DNA from 4 places in the Cytobacillus sp. FSL R5-0569 genome. Region 1 is predicted to be linked to each of the others. Evidence: a T-box and tRNA genes for the amino acid it is inferred to sense, from the RefSeq annotation. Region 1 holds a T-box; the other regions hold tRNA genes.
The links. The T-box of region 1 lies ahead of serS (serine--tRNA ligase). A T-box ahead of a tRNA ligase gene usually reads a tRNA of that ligase, here a tRNA-Ser.

Region 1 (2,173 bases):
AGAGCCATTTAATGTATGAACATTCTCCGGCTTACCTTTAGCATCACGACGGAAGCGGATATTTGCACGTCTCGCTTGGAAAGCTTCAAAGTTACTACAAGAAGAAATTTCTCGATAATTATCGTAGCTAGGCATCCATACTTCAATATCGTACTTCTTCGCAGCTGTGAATCCTAAATCAGCAGTGCACATACTCATGACGCGATAAGGTAAACCAAGCAGTTGTAATACCTTCTCTGCATTTTTTGTTAATTTCTCCAACTCGTTATAAGAGTCTTCTGGTTTAACAAACTTCACAAGCTCAACCTTATTAAACTGATGCTGACGAATAAGACCTCTCGTATCACGGCCAGCTGAGCCAGCTTCAGAACGGAAGCACGCACTAAATGCGGCGTAATTAATTGGTAATTGATCAGCACTTAAAATTTCATCGCGATGCATATTCGTGATTGGTACCTCTGCCGTTGGAATAAGGAAATAATCCTCACTCTCAATTAAAAATGCATCCTCTTCAAATTTTGGTAATTGTCCTGTACCTGTCATACTTGCACGATTAACCATATATGGTGGTAGCACTTCTTCGTATCCATGTTCTTCTGTATGGAGGTCCAACATAAAGTTATACAATGCGCGCTCTAATCTAGCACCTAACCCTTTATAAAATACAAAACGACTGCCAGTTACTTTTCCTGCTCGTTCAAAATCTAATATTCCAAGCTCAGTCGCTATATCCCAATGCGGTTTAAATTCAAAATCAAATCCCTTTACTTCTCCCCATTGCCAAGCTAAGACATTGTCATCCTCTGTCTCCCCAACGGGTACACTTTCATGTGGGATGTTTGGAATACTGAGTAAGATAAGCTCTAATTCAGCTTCTACTTCACGTAACTCATGGTCTAAATCCTTAATTTGGTCGCCAACTTGCCTCATTTCAGCAATTAATTGGTCCGCATCTTTTTTCTCTCGTTTTAAAACAGCCACTTGCTGTGATACTTCATTTCTTTTGCTTTTAAGCTCTTCCGTTTTTACAAGTAATTCTCGGCGTTTTACATCCAAATCCTCAAACTTCTCAAGATCAGAAATATCTTCCCCACGGTGTTTTTCTAGTTTTTCTTTTACTTCAGCAAAATTAGCTCTTAAATATTTGATATCTAACATAGCCTTTCCCTCCATATTCAATTTGTGAAAACAAAAAACTCCCGTCCCCTATAAAGGGACGAGAGTTACCCGCGTTGCCACCCTAGTTAAAAGTATAGTCCATACTTTTCACTTTAAATCTTTAACGAGGTTTACCCGAGAGCTTTTACTTACAAAAAATGTGTTCCAAGCTCTACGCAAAGGATGGATTCTCAAGTGCTTTTGTCTGGTTTGCACCAACCACCAGCTCTCTATGGCAAAAGTGTACTTGATACTACTTCCTTCTTTATGCTTTCTTTTATTCAACTTATTAGTAATACATAATTTACTATAATTATAAGCCAAATGCAACTACATTATTCAAGAAAACCAACCTTTAACAGTAGATGCAACACTGTCCCAAACATCTCCAAAGAATCCACCAACACCACGCATAGATAAAACGAACCAGTTCGCTTTTTCAACCGATTCAGAAGCGATGACATCAACTCTTGTTTGGTTAGCATTTAAAAATTCAATCGCATTACCATCTTTATCTTCAACCGTTAAATAACCAACAACATCACCTTTTTTTACAGGAGCTGTTAATTGACCTTGATCATTTAATAAATCTTCATTAATCACAAGCTTTGGTTGATAATTCTCTTCTTCACCATTTTTAACAGTTAATGTAATGGCCTCTTTTGATTCAATCGCTACTGCATTTTCTTTCCCTTTTTCAACGGCAAGTTTTTCTTTATCTTTCACTTGATAGCCAGCAGGAACGATCTCTTTTTTATCAAAATTAGAGAACGCGTAATCAAACATTTTCTTTGTTTCGTCGAATCTAGCTTGATTATAACCAGAATCGCCGCCACCTTTAGCATTCATAACAACTGTTACATATCTTTTTCCATCACGTTCAGCTGTTCCTGTAAAAGAAGAACCTGCAAAATCAGTTGTCCCTGTCTTTAACCCATCTACACCTTCATAGCCGTAGACCAGTTCAGGTAACATCCAGTTCCAATTTTCCATATCAATTTTATCTTCAGTGCCT
Region 2 (2,173 bases), 3.7 Mb from region 1:
GGGGCCAATCTGTAGAATCCTCTGCCATCATCAAGATAGAAGGATCATAAGCAAAAACAGCCTTATTTAATTTCTGTAAAAATTGAATACCAAATGGATTTTCCCTATTCTCGTTATTAGGCCAAAAAATGATATTTGATACTGCATCAATTCTAAATCCATCGACATGGTATTTTTCCATCCAAAAAATAGCATTGGATATGAGGAAACTATGAACCTCTGTTTTACTTAAATTAAAATTAGCTGTACCCCAAACAAAATTTTCCCTATCAGCTTCTGTTTCGTATTCATAAACATATTCACCATCTAAACAATATAGCCCATGTTGATCTTTACAGAAATGTCCTGGTACCCAATCTAAAATAACACCAATATTATTTTGATGACATTGATCAATAAAAAACATTAAATCTTTTGGTTCACCATATCTACTAGTAGCCGAATAATAGCCTGTTCCTTGATACCCCCATGAACGATCATAAGGGTGTTCAATTATAGGCATCAATTCAATATGTGTAAAACCATGCTCCTTTACGTAAGGAATGATTTCTTCTGCTAGTTCACTGTATGTCAATAAAAGGCCATTCCTCTTTTTCCATGTACCTAAGTGCATCTCATATATCATCATAGGTTCTGAAAATGCTTTCCTTTGTTGTTTTTCCTTTTGCCAGCCTTGGTCCTTCCATTTGTAACCTTCTAAGGAATAAACAATCGAAGCAGTACTAGGCCGTAATTCTGAACAAAAAGCAAAAGGATCAGCCTTTAAAAAAGTTTGTTCATCCTTGTTCTTAATTGCATATTTATAAATTTCTCCTGTTAAATCTCCATCTAGCTGAATTCTCCATATCCCCTCTTTATTTACTTTATCTAATGAAAAACCTTCGCCATTCCAATGATTAAAAGAACCAACTAATGATATTGAGGTGGCATGTGGAGCATAGATAGTAAAGGAAGTAACCCAATTATCTCCTTCTTTATGACGGTGTGATCCAAACAGTTCGTATGCCATAAATAAGCTTCCTTCATGAAACAAGTGCATTTCGAATTCAGTGGGGTATGCAGTTGTATTCATCTTAATTCATTCCACTCCTTGTATTACATTACTCTTTCTTAAATAATTCGTCTTAAGTATAAAAATCCCTTGTTATTTTTCAAATTATTTTGACATCTAATGACAGATAATATAACATCCAAAAAGTGTTAGCCACATAAAAAAGAAGCTGTCAACTTATGTTGACAGCTTCTTTTTTATGACCCCTACGGGATTCGAACCCGTGTTACCGCCGTGAAAGGGCGGTGTCTTAACCGCTTGACCAAGGGGCCAACTGGCGGAGAAGGAGGGATTTGAACCCTCGCGCCGGTTGCCCGACCTACACCCTTAGCAGGGGCGCCTCTTCAGCCACTTGAGTACTTCTCCATATGGCTCCGCAGGTAGGATTCGAACCTACGACCGTTCGGTTAACAGCCGAATGCTCTACCACTGAGCTACTGCGGAATAATATAAATGGTGGGCCTAAATGGACTCGAACCATCGACCTCACGCTTATCAGGCGTGCGCTCTAACCAGCTGAGCTATAGGCCCCTATTTAAGCGGGTGAAGGGAATCGAACCCTCATCATCAGCTTGGAAGGCTGAGGTTTTACCACTAAACTACACCCGCAATGGGGCGGCTGATGGGAATCGAACCCACGAATGTCGGAACCACAATCCGATGCGTTAACCACTTCGCCACAACCGCCATAAAAGATGGCTCAGGACGGAATCGAACCGCCGACACAAGGATTTTCAGTCCTTTGCTCTACCGACTGAGCTACTGAGCCAAAATAATAAATATGTAAATGGCGGTCCGGACGGGACTCGAACCCGCGACCTCCTGCGTGACAGGCAGGCATTCTAACCAACTGAACTACCGGACCAGATTGCGGGGGCAGGATTTGAACCTGCGACCTTCGGGTTATGAGCCCGACGAGCTACCGGACTGCTCCACCCCGCGATAATAATATGAATGGCGGAGGAAGAGGGATTCGAACCCCCGCGGGCTTTAACACCCCTGTCGGTTTTCAAGACCGATCCCTTCAGCCAGACTTGGGTATTCCTCCGAATAATGGTGGACCTTGTAGGACTCGAACCTACGACCGGACGGTTATGAGCCGTCTGCTCTAACCAGCTGAGC
Region 3 (2,173 bases), 3.9 Mb from region 1:
GACAGGAGGTTGTTCTTTAACCTCATGACAAATTTGACTTATGACCTCGAGCACCTAGGCGCTGTAGCTGGACAATACGAAATGCGGGCGGCTCCAAGCCGCCGCAGCTAGACAGCACTACGTAAGTAGTCGCATCAGCAACGCATAGGCGATTACTCATAAATATCTTCTTCAACATTACCTAGTTTTGAGGGAACGATTCCCTTACAATTTCATAGTCCGGTGGCGATAGCGAGAAGGTCACACCCGTTCCCATACCGAACACGGAAGTTAAGCTTCTCAGCGCCGATGGTAGTTAGGGGCTGTCCCCTTGTGAGAGTAGGACGCTGCCGGGCAAACTACCCCAATTTTTGGGGTTATTTTTTGGCCCCTTGGTCAAGCGGTTAAGACACCGCCCCTTCACGGCGGTAACACGGGTTCGAATCCCGTAGGGGTCACCATTTTGGAGGATTAGCTCAGCTGGGAGAGCATCTGCCTTACAAGCAGAGGGTCGGCGGTTCGATCCCGTCATCCTCCACCATTTTTGTGTTTATTTGCCGGCCTAGCTCAATTGGTAGAGCAACTGACTTGTAATCAGTAGGTTGGGGGTTCAAGTCCTCTGGCCGGCACCACTCGTCCTTTGTACGAGCCATTAGCTCAGTTGGTAGAGCATCTGACTTTTAATCAGAGGGTCGAAGGTTCGAGTCCTTCATGGCTCACCATTTATATTTGCGGGTGTGGCGGAATTGGCAGACGCACCAGACTTAGGATCTGGCGCCGCAAGGCGTGGGGGTTCGACTCCCTTCACCCGCATTAGTATTTTATAATGGATATTTGCGGAAGTAGTTCAGTGGTAGAACATCACCTTGCCAAGGTGAGGGTCGCGGGTTCGAATCCCGTCTTCCGCTCCATATGCGCCCGTAGCTCAATTGGATAGAGCGTTTGACTACGGATCAAAAGGTTAGGGGTTCGACTCCTCTCGGGCGCGTTTTATTTCGGGAAGTAGCTCAGCTTGGTAGAGCACTTGGTTTGGGACCAAGGGGTCGCAGGTTCGAATCCTGTCTTCCCGACCACGAATACTTTTTAGGGGCCTTAGCTCAGCTGGGAGAGCGCCTGCTTTGCACGCAGGAGGTCAGCGGTTCGATCCCGCTAGGCTCCACCAATTTAATTTTTAACAATATATTTTATGGCGGTGTAGCTCAGCTGGCTAGAGCGTACGGTTCATACCCGTGAGGTCGGGGGTTCGATCCCCTCCGCCGCTATTGCTTTTTTATTAATGGAGGAATACCCAAGTCTGGCTGAAGGGATCGGTCTTGAAAACCGACAGGGGTGTTAAAGCCCGCGGGGGTTCGAATCCCTCTTCCTCCGCCATTAATATTTATTATCGCGGGGTGGAGCAGTCCGGTAGCTCGTCGGGCTCATAACCCGAAGGTCGCAGGTTCAAATCCTGCCCCCGCAATCTGGTCCGGTAGTTCAGTTGGTTAGAATGCCTGCCTGTCACGCAGGAGGTCGCGGGTTCGAGTCCCGTCCGGACCGCCATTTACATATTTATTATTTTGGCTCAGTAGCTCAGTCGGTAGAGCAAAGGACTGAAAATCCTTGTGTCGGCGGTTCGATTCCGTCCTGAGCCACCATTTAGTCTTTTTTGGAGGGGTAGCGAAGTGGCTAAACGCGGCGGACTGTAAATCCGCTCCTTCGGGTTCGGCAGTTCGAATCTGCCCCCCTCCACCATCTAGGGGTATAGTTTAATGGTAAAACGAAGGTCTCCAAAACCTTTGATGTGGGTTCGATTCCTACTACCCCTGCCAATTATGGCGGTTGTGGCGAAGTGGTTAACGCATCGGATTGTGGTTCCGACATTCGTGGGTTCGATTCCCATCAGCCGCCCCATTTTTAAACATTTTATTGGGCTATAGCCAAGTGGTAAGGCAACGGATTTTGATTCCGTCATTCGTAGGTTCGAACCCTACTAGCCCAGTTATGGCAGCATAGCCAAGTGGTAAGGCAGAGGTCTGCAAAACCTTTATCCCCGGTTCAAATCCGGGTGTTGCCTTTATGCCGGTGTGGCGGAATTGGCAGACGCGCACGACTCAAAATCGTGTTCCTTCGGGAGTGTCGGTTCGACCCCGACCACCGGTATGTTGAAGTTCTTAAATGCGGGTGTAGTTTAGTGGTAAAACCTCAGCCTTCCAAG
Region 4 (2,173 bases), 1.4 Mb from region 1:
CTCCGTGATGGAACACGATTTTGAGTCGTGCGCGTCTGCCAATTCCGCCACACCGGCAAATATTCTTTTATTTAATTATGGTGCCGAGGACCGGAATCGAACCGGTACGGTAGTCACCTACCGCAGGATTTTAAGTCCTGTGCGTCTGCCAGTTCCGCCACCCCGGCATGAGGTGTATAAAAATGAGTGAATATGTATTGGAGGCGGCAACCGGATTTGAACCGGTGGTGAAGGTTTTGCAGACCTCTGCCTTACCACTTGGCTATGCCGCCATCAATATAAATAACTACTTGGAGCGGAAGACGGGATTCGAACCCGCGACCCTCACCTTGGCAAGGTGATGTTCTACCACTGAACTACTTCCGCAGATCTGGCTGGGCTAGCAGGGTTCGAACCTGCGAATGACGGAATCAAAATCCGTTGCCTTACCACTTGGCTATAGCCCATTTGTATATTCTATGCATGAAAGCAAAAAATGTGAATTTAAAATAATGGGGCGGCTGATGGGAATCGAACCCACGAATGTCGGAACCACAATCCGATGCGTTAACCACTTCGCCACAACCGCCATAATTGGCAGGGGTAGTAGGAATCGAACCCACATCAAAGGTTTTGGAGACCTTCGTTTTACCATTAAACTATACCCCTAGATGGTGGAGGGGGGCAGATTCGAACTGCCGAACCCGAAGGAGCGGATTTACAGTCCGCCGCGTTTAGCCACTTCGCTACCCCTCCATAAAAAACAATGCCGGCCAGAGGACTTGAACCCCCAACCTACTGATTACAAGTCAGTTGCTCTACCAATTGAGCTAGGCCGGCAAATGGTGGCTCAGGACGGAATCGAACCGCCGACACAAGGATTTTCAGTCCTTTGCTCTACCGACTGAGCTACTGAGCCAAAACTTATACGTTTTGCAATACGTTTTACAATATGTTTTAAATTAATTTGTGTGAATTTATGTAGTGGCGGTCCGGACGGGACTCGAACCCGCGACCTCCTGCGTGACAGGCAGGCATTCTAACCAACTGAACTACCGGACCAAATTGCGGGGGCAGGATTTGAACCTGCGACCTTCGGGTTATGAGCCCGACGAGCTACCGGACTGCTCCACCCCGCGATAATATGAATGGTGGAGGATGACGGGATCGAACCGCCGACCCTCTGCTTGTAAGGCAGATGCTCTCCCAGCTGAGCTAATCCTCCAAAATGGTGACCCCTACGGGATTCGAACCCGTGTTACCGCCGTGAAAGGGCGGTGTCTTAACCGCTTGACCAAGGGGCCAATTTATATGTTTAATGGCGGAGAGCAAGGGATTTGAACCCTTGAGACGGCTATAAACCGCCTACACGATTTCCAATCGTGCTCCTTCGGCCAGCTCGGACAGCTCTCCATTGGCTCCGCAGGTAGGATTCGAACCTACGACCGTTCGGTTAACAGCCGAATGCTCTACCACTGAGCTACTGCGGAATAATTTAATAGTATGTATGCCCGGCAACTTCCTACTCTCACAAGGGGACAGCCCCTAACTACCATCGGCGCTTTAGAAGCTTAACTTCCGTGTTCGGTATGGGAACGGGTGTGACCTTCTCGCTATCGCCACCGGACTTTTTAAAGACATATATTATTATAACGTCTTTAATAAAATTTTCAAGAGAAATTTTAAATCATTCTCTGAAAACTAGGTAATGTTGAAGAAGATTGTTTTGAGTAATCGCCTGAATGCGTGCTGACGCGACTACTTACGTAGTGCTGTCTAGCTGCGGCGGCTTGAAGCCGCCCGCATTTCGTATTGTCCAGCTACAGCGCCTAGGTAGGCGCTTTCGCTTTTCGTTTTTGGTTAAGTCCTCGATCGATTAGTATTAGTCAGCTGCATGTGTCGCCACACTTCCACCTCTAACCTATCAACCTGATCATCTTTCAGGGATCTTACTAGCTTGCGCTATGGGAAATCTCATCTCGAGGGGGGCTTCATGCTTAGATGCTTTCAGCACTTATCCCTTCCGCACATAGCTACCCAGCGATGCCTTTGGCAAGACAACTGGTACACCAGCGGTGCGTCCATCCCGGTCCTCTCGTACTAAGGACAGCTCCTCTCAAATTTCCTGCGCCCACGACGGATAGGGACCGAACTGTCTCACGACGTTCTGAACCCAGCTCGCGTACCGCTTTAA

Region 2: it encodes a tRNA-Ser, which carries the amino acid that the T-box ahead of serS (serine--tRNA ligase) is inferred to sense. The anticodon was not compared.
Region 3: it encodes a tRNA-Ser, which carries the amino acid that the T-box ahead of serS (serine--tRNA ligase) is inferred to sense. The anticodon was not compared.
Region 4: it encodes a tRNA-Ser, which carries the amino acid that the T-box ahead of serS (serine--tRNA ligase) is inferred to sense. The anticodon was not compared.

Annotation. Positions count from the first base shown of each region.
Region 1 is NZ_JBBOWW010000001.1:18,125-20,297, reverse strand. Features, by position in the region: gene serS (serine--tRNA ligase) at 1-1,158, opposite strand, end outside; T-box leader at 1,210-1,435, opposite strand; gene MKX78_RS00075 (D-alanyl-D-alanine carboxypeptidase family protein) at 1,498-2,173, opposite strand, start outside.
Region 2 is NZ_JBBOWW010000001.1:3,682,314-3,684,486, forward strand. Features, by position in the region: gene glgB (1,4-alpha-glucan branching enzyme) at 1-1,072, opposite strand, end outside; tRNA gene MKX78_RS18550 (tRNA-Glu) at 1,252-1,323, opposite strand; tRNA gene MKX78_RS18555 (tRNA-Ser) at 1,327-1,417, opposite strand; tRNA gene MKX78_RS18560 (tRNA-Asn) at 1,421-1,495, opposite strand; tRNA gene MKX78_RS18565 (tRNA-Ile) at 1,506-1,582, opposite strand; tRNA gene MKX78_RS18570 (tRNA-Gly) at 1,590-1,660, opposite strand; tRNA gene MKX78_RS18575 (tRNA-His) at 1,663-1,738, opposite strand; tRNA gene MKX78_RS18580 (tRNA-Phe) at 1,748-1,820, opposite strand; tRNA gene MKX78_RS18585 (tRNA-Asp) at 1,840-1,916, opposite strand; tRNA gene MKX78_RS18590 (tRNA-Met) at 1,920-1,993, opposite strand; tRNA gene MKX78_RS18595 (tRNA-Ser) at 2,007-2,099, opposite strand; tRNA gene MKX78_RS18600 (tRNA-Ile) at 2,106-2,173, opposite strand, start outside.
Region 3 is NZ_JBBOWW010000001.1:3,914,157-3,916,329, reverse strand. Features, by position in the region: rRNA gene rrf (5S ribosomal RNA) at 219-335, shown strand; tRNA gene MKX78_RS20030 (tRNA-Glu) at 366-440, shown strand; tRNA gene MKX78_RS20025 (tRNA-Val) at 445-520, shown strand; tRNA gene MKX78_RS20020 (tRNA-Thr) at 536-611, shown strand; tRNA gene MKX78_RS20015 (tRNA-Lys) at 626-701, shown strand; tRNA gene MKX78_RS20010 (tRNA-Leu) at 711-792, shown strand; tRNA gene MKX78_RS20005 (tRNA-Gly) at 816-890, shown strand; tRNA gene MKX78_RS20000 (tRNA-Arg) at 894-967, shown strand; tRNA gene MKX78_RS19995 (tRNA-Pro) at 976-1,052, shown strand; tRNA gene MKX78_RS19990 (tRNA-Ala) at 1,066-1,141, shown strand; tRNA gene MKX78_RS19985 (tRNA-Met) at 1,168-1,241, shown strand; tRNA gene MKX78_RS19980 (tRNA-Ser) at 1,258-1,350, shown strand; tRNA gene MKX78_RS19975 (tRNA-Met) at 1,365-1,438, shown strand; tRNA gene MKX78_RS19970 (tRNA-Asp) at 1,442-1,518, shown strand; tRNA gene MKX78_RS19965 (tRNA-Phe) at 1,538-1,613, shown strand; tRNA gene MKX78_RS19960 (tRNA-Tyr) at 1,627-1,710, shown strand; tRNA gene MKX78_RS19955 (tRNA-Trp) at 1,714-1,787, shown strand; tRNA gene MKX78_RS19950 (tRNA-His) at 1,794-1,869, shown strand; tRNA gene MKX78_RS19945 (tRNA-Gln) at 1,886-1,957, shown strand; tRNA gene MKX78_RS19940 (tRNA-Cys) at 1,962-2,032, shown strand; tRNA gene MKX78_RS19935 (tRNA-Leu) at 2,037-2,118, shown strand; tRNA gene MKX78_RS19930 (tRNA-Gly) at 2,136-2,173, shown strand, end outside.
Region 4 is NZ_JBBOWW010000001.1:1,388,238-1,390,410, reverse strand. Features, by position in the region: tRNA gene MKX78_RS07255 (tRNA-Leu) at 1-57, opposite strand, end outside; tRNA gene MKX78_RS07250 (tRNA-Leu) at 79-167, opposite strand; tRNA gene MKX78_RS07245 (tRNA-Cys) at 199-272, opposite strand; tRNA gene MKX78_RS07240 (tRNA-Gly) at 292-366, opposite strand; tRNA gene MKX78_RS07235 (tRNA-Gln) at 372-446, opposite strand; tRNA gene MKX78_RS07230 (tRNA-His) at 493-568, opposite strand; tRNA gene MKX78_RS07225 (tRNA-Trp) at 575-648, opposite strand; tRNA gene MKX78_RS07220 (tRNA-Tyr) at 652-735, opposite strand; tRNA gene MKX78_RS07215 (tRNA-Thr) at 747-819, opposite strand; tRNA gene MKX78_RS07210 (tRNA-Phe) at 823-898, opposite strand; tRNA gene MKX78_RS07205 (tRNA-Asp) at 965-1,041, opposite strand; tRNA gene MKX78_RS07200 (tRNA-Met) at 1,045-1,118, opposite strand; tRNA gene MKX78_RS07195 (tRNA-Val) at 1,129-1,204, opposite strand; tRNA gene MKX78_RS07190 (tRNA-Glu) at 1,209-1,283, opposite strand; tRNA gene MKX78_RS07185 (tRNA-Ser) at 1,299-1,392, opposite strand; tRNA gene MKX78_RS07180 (tRNA-Asn) at 1,395-1,469, opposite strand; rRNA gene rrf (5S ribosomal RNA) at 1,489-1,606, opposite strand; rRNA gene MKX78_RS07170 (23S ribosomal RNA) at 1,836-2,173, opposite strand, start outside.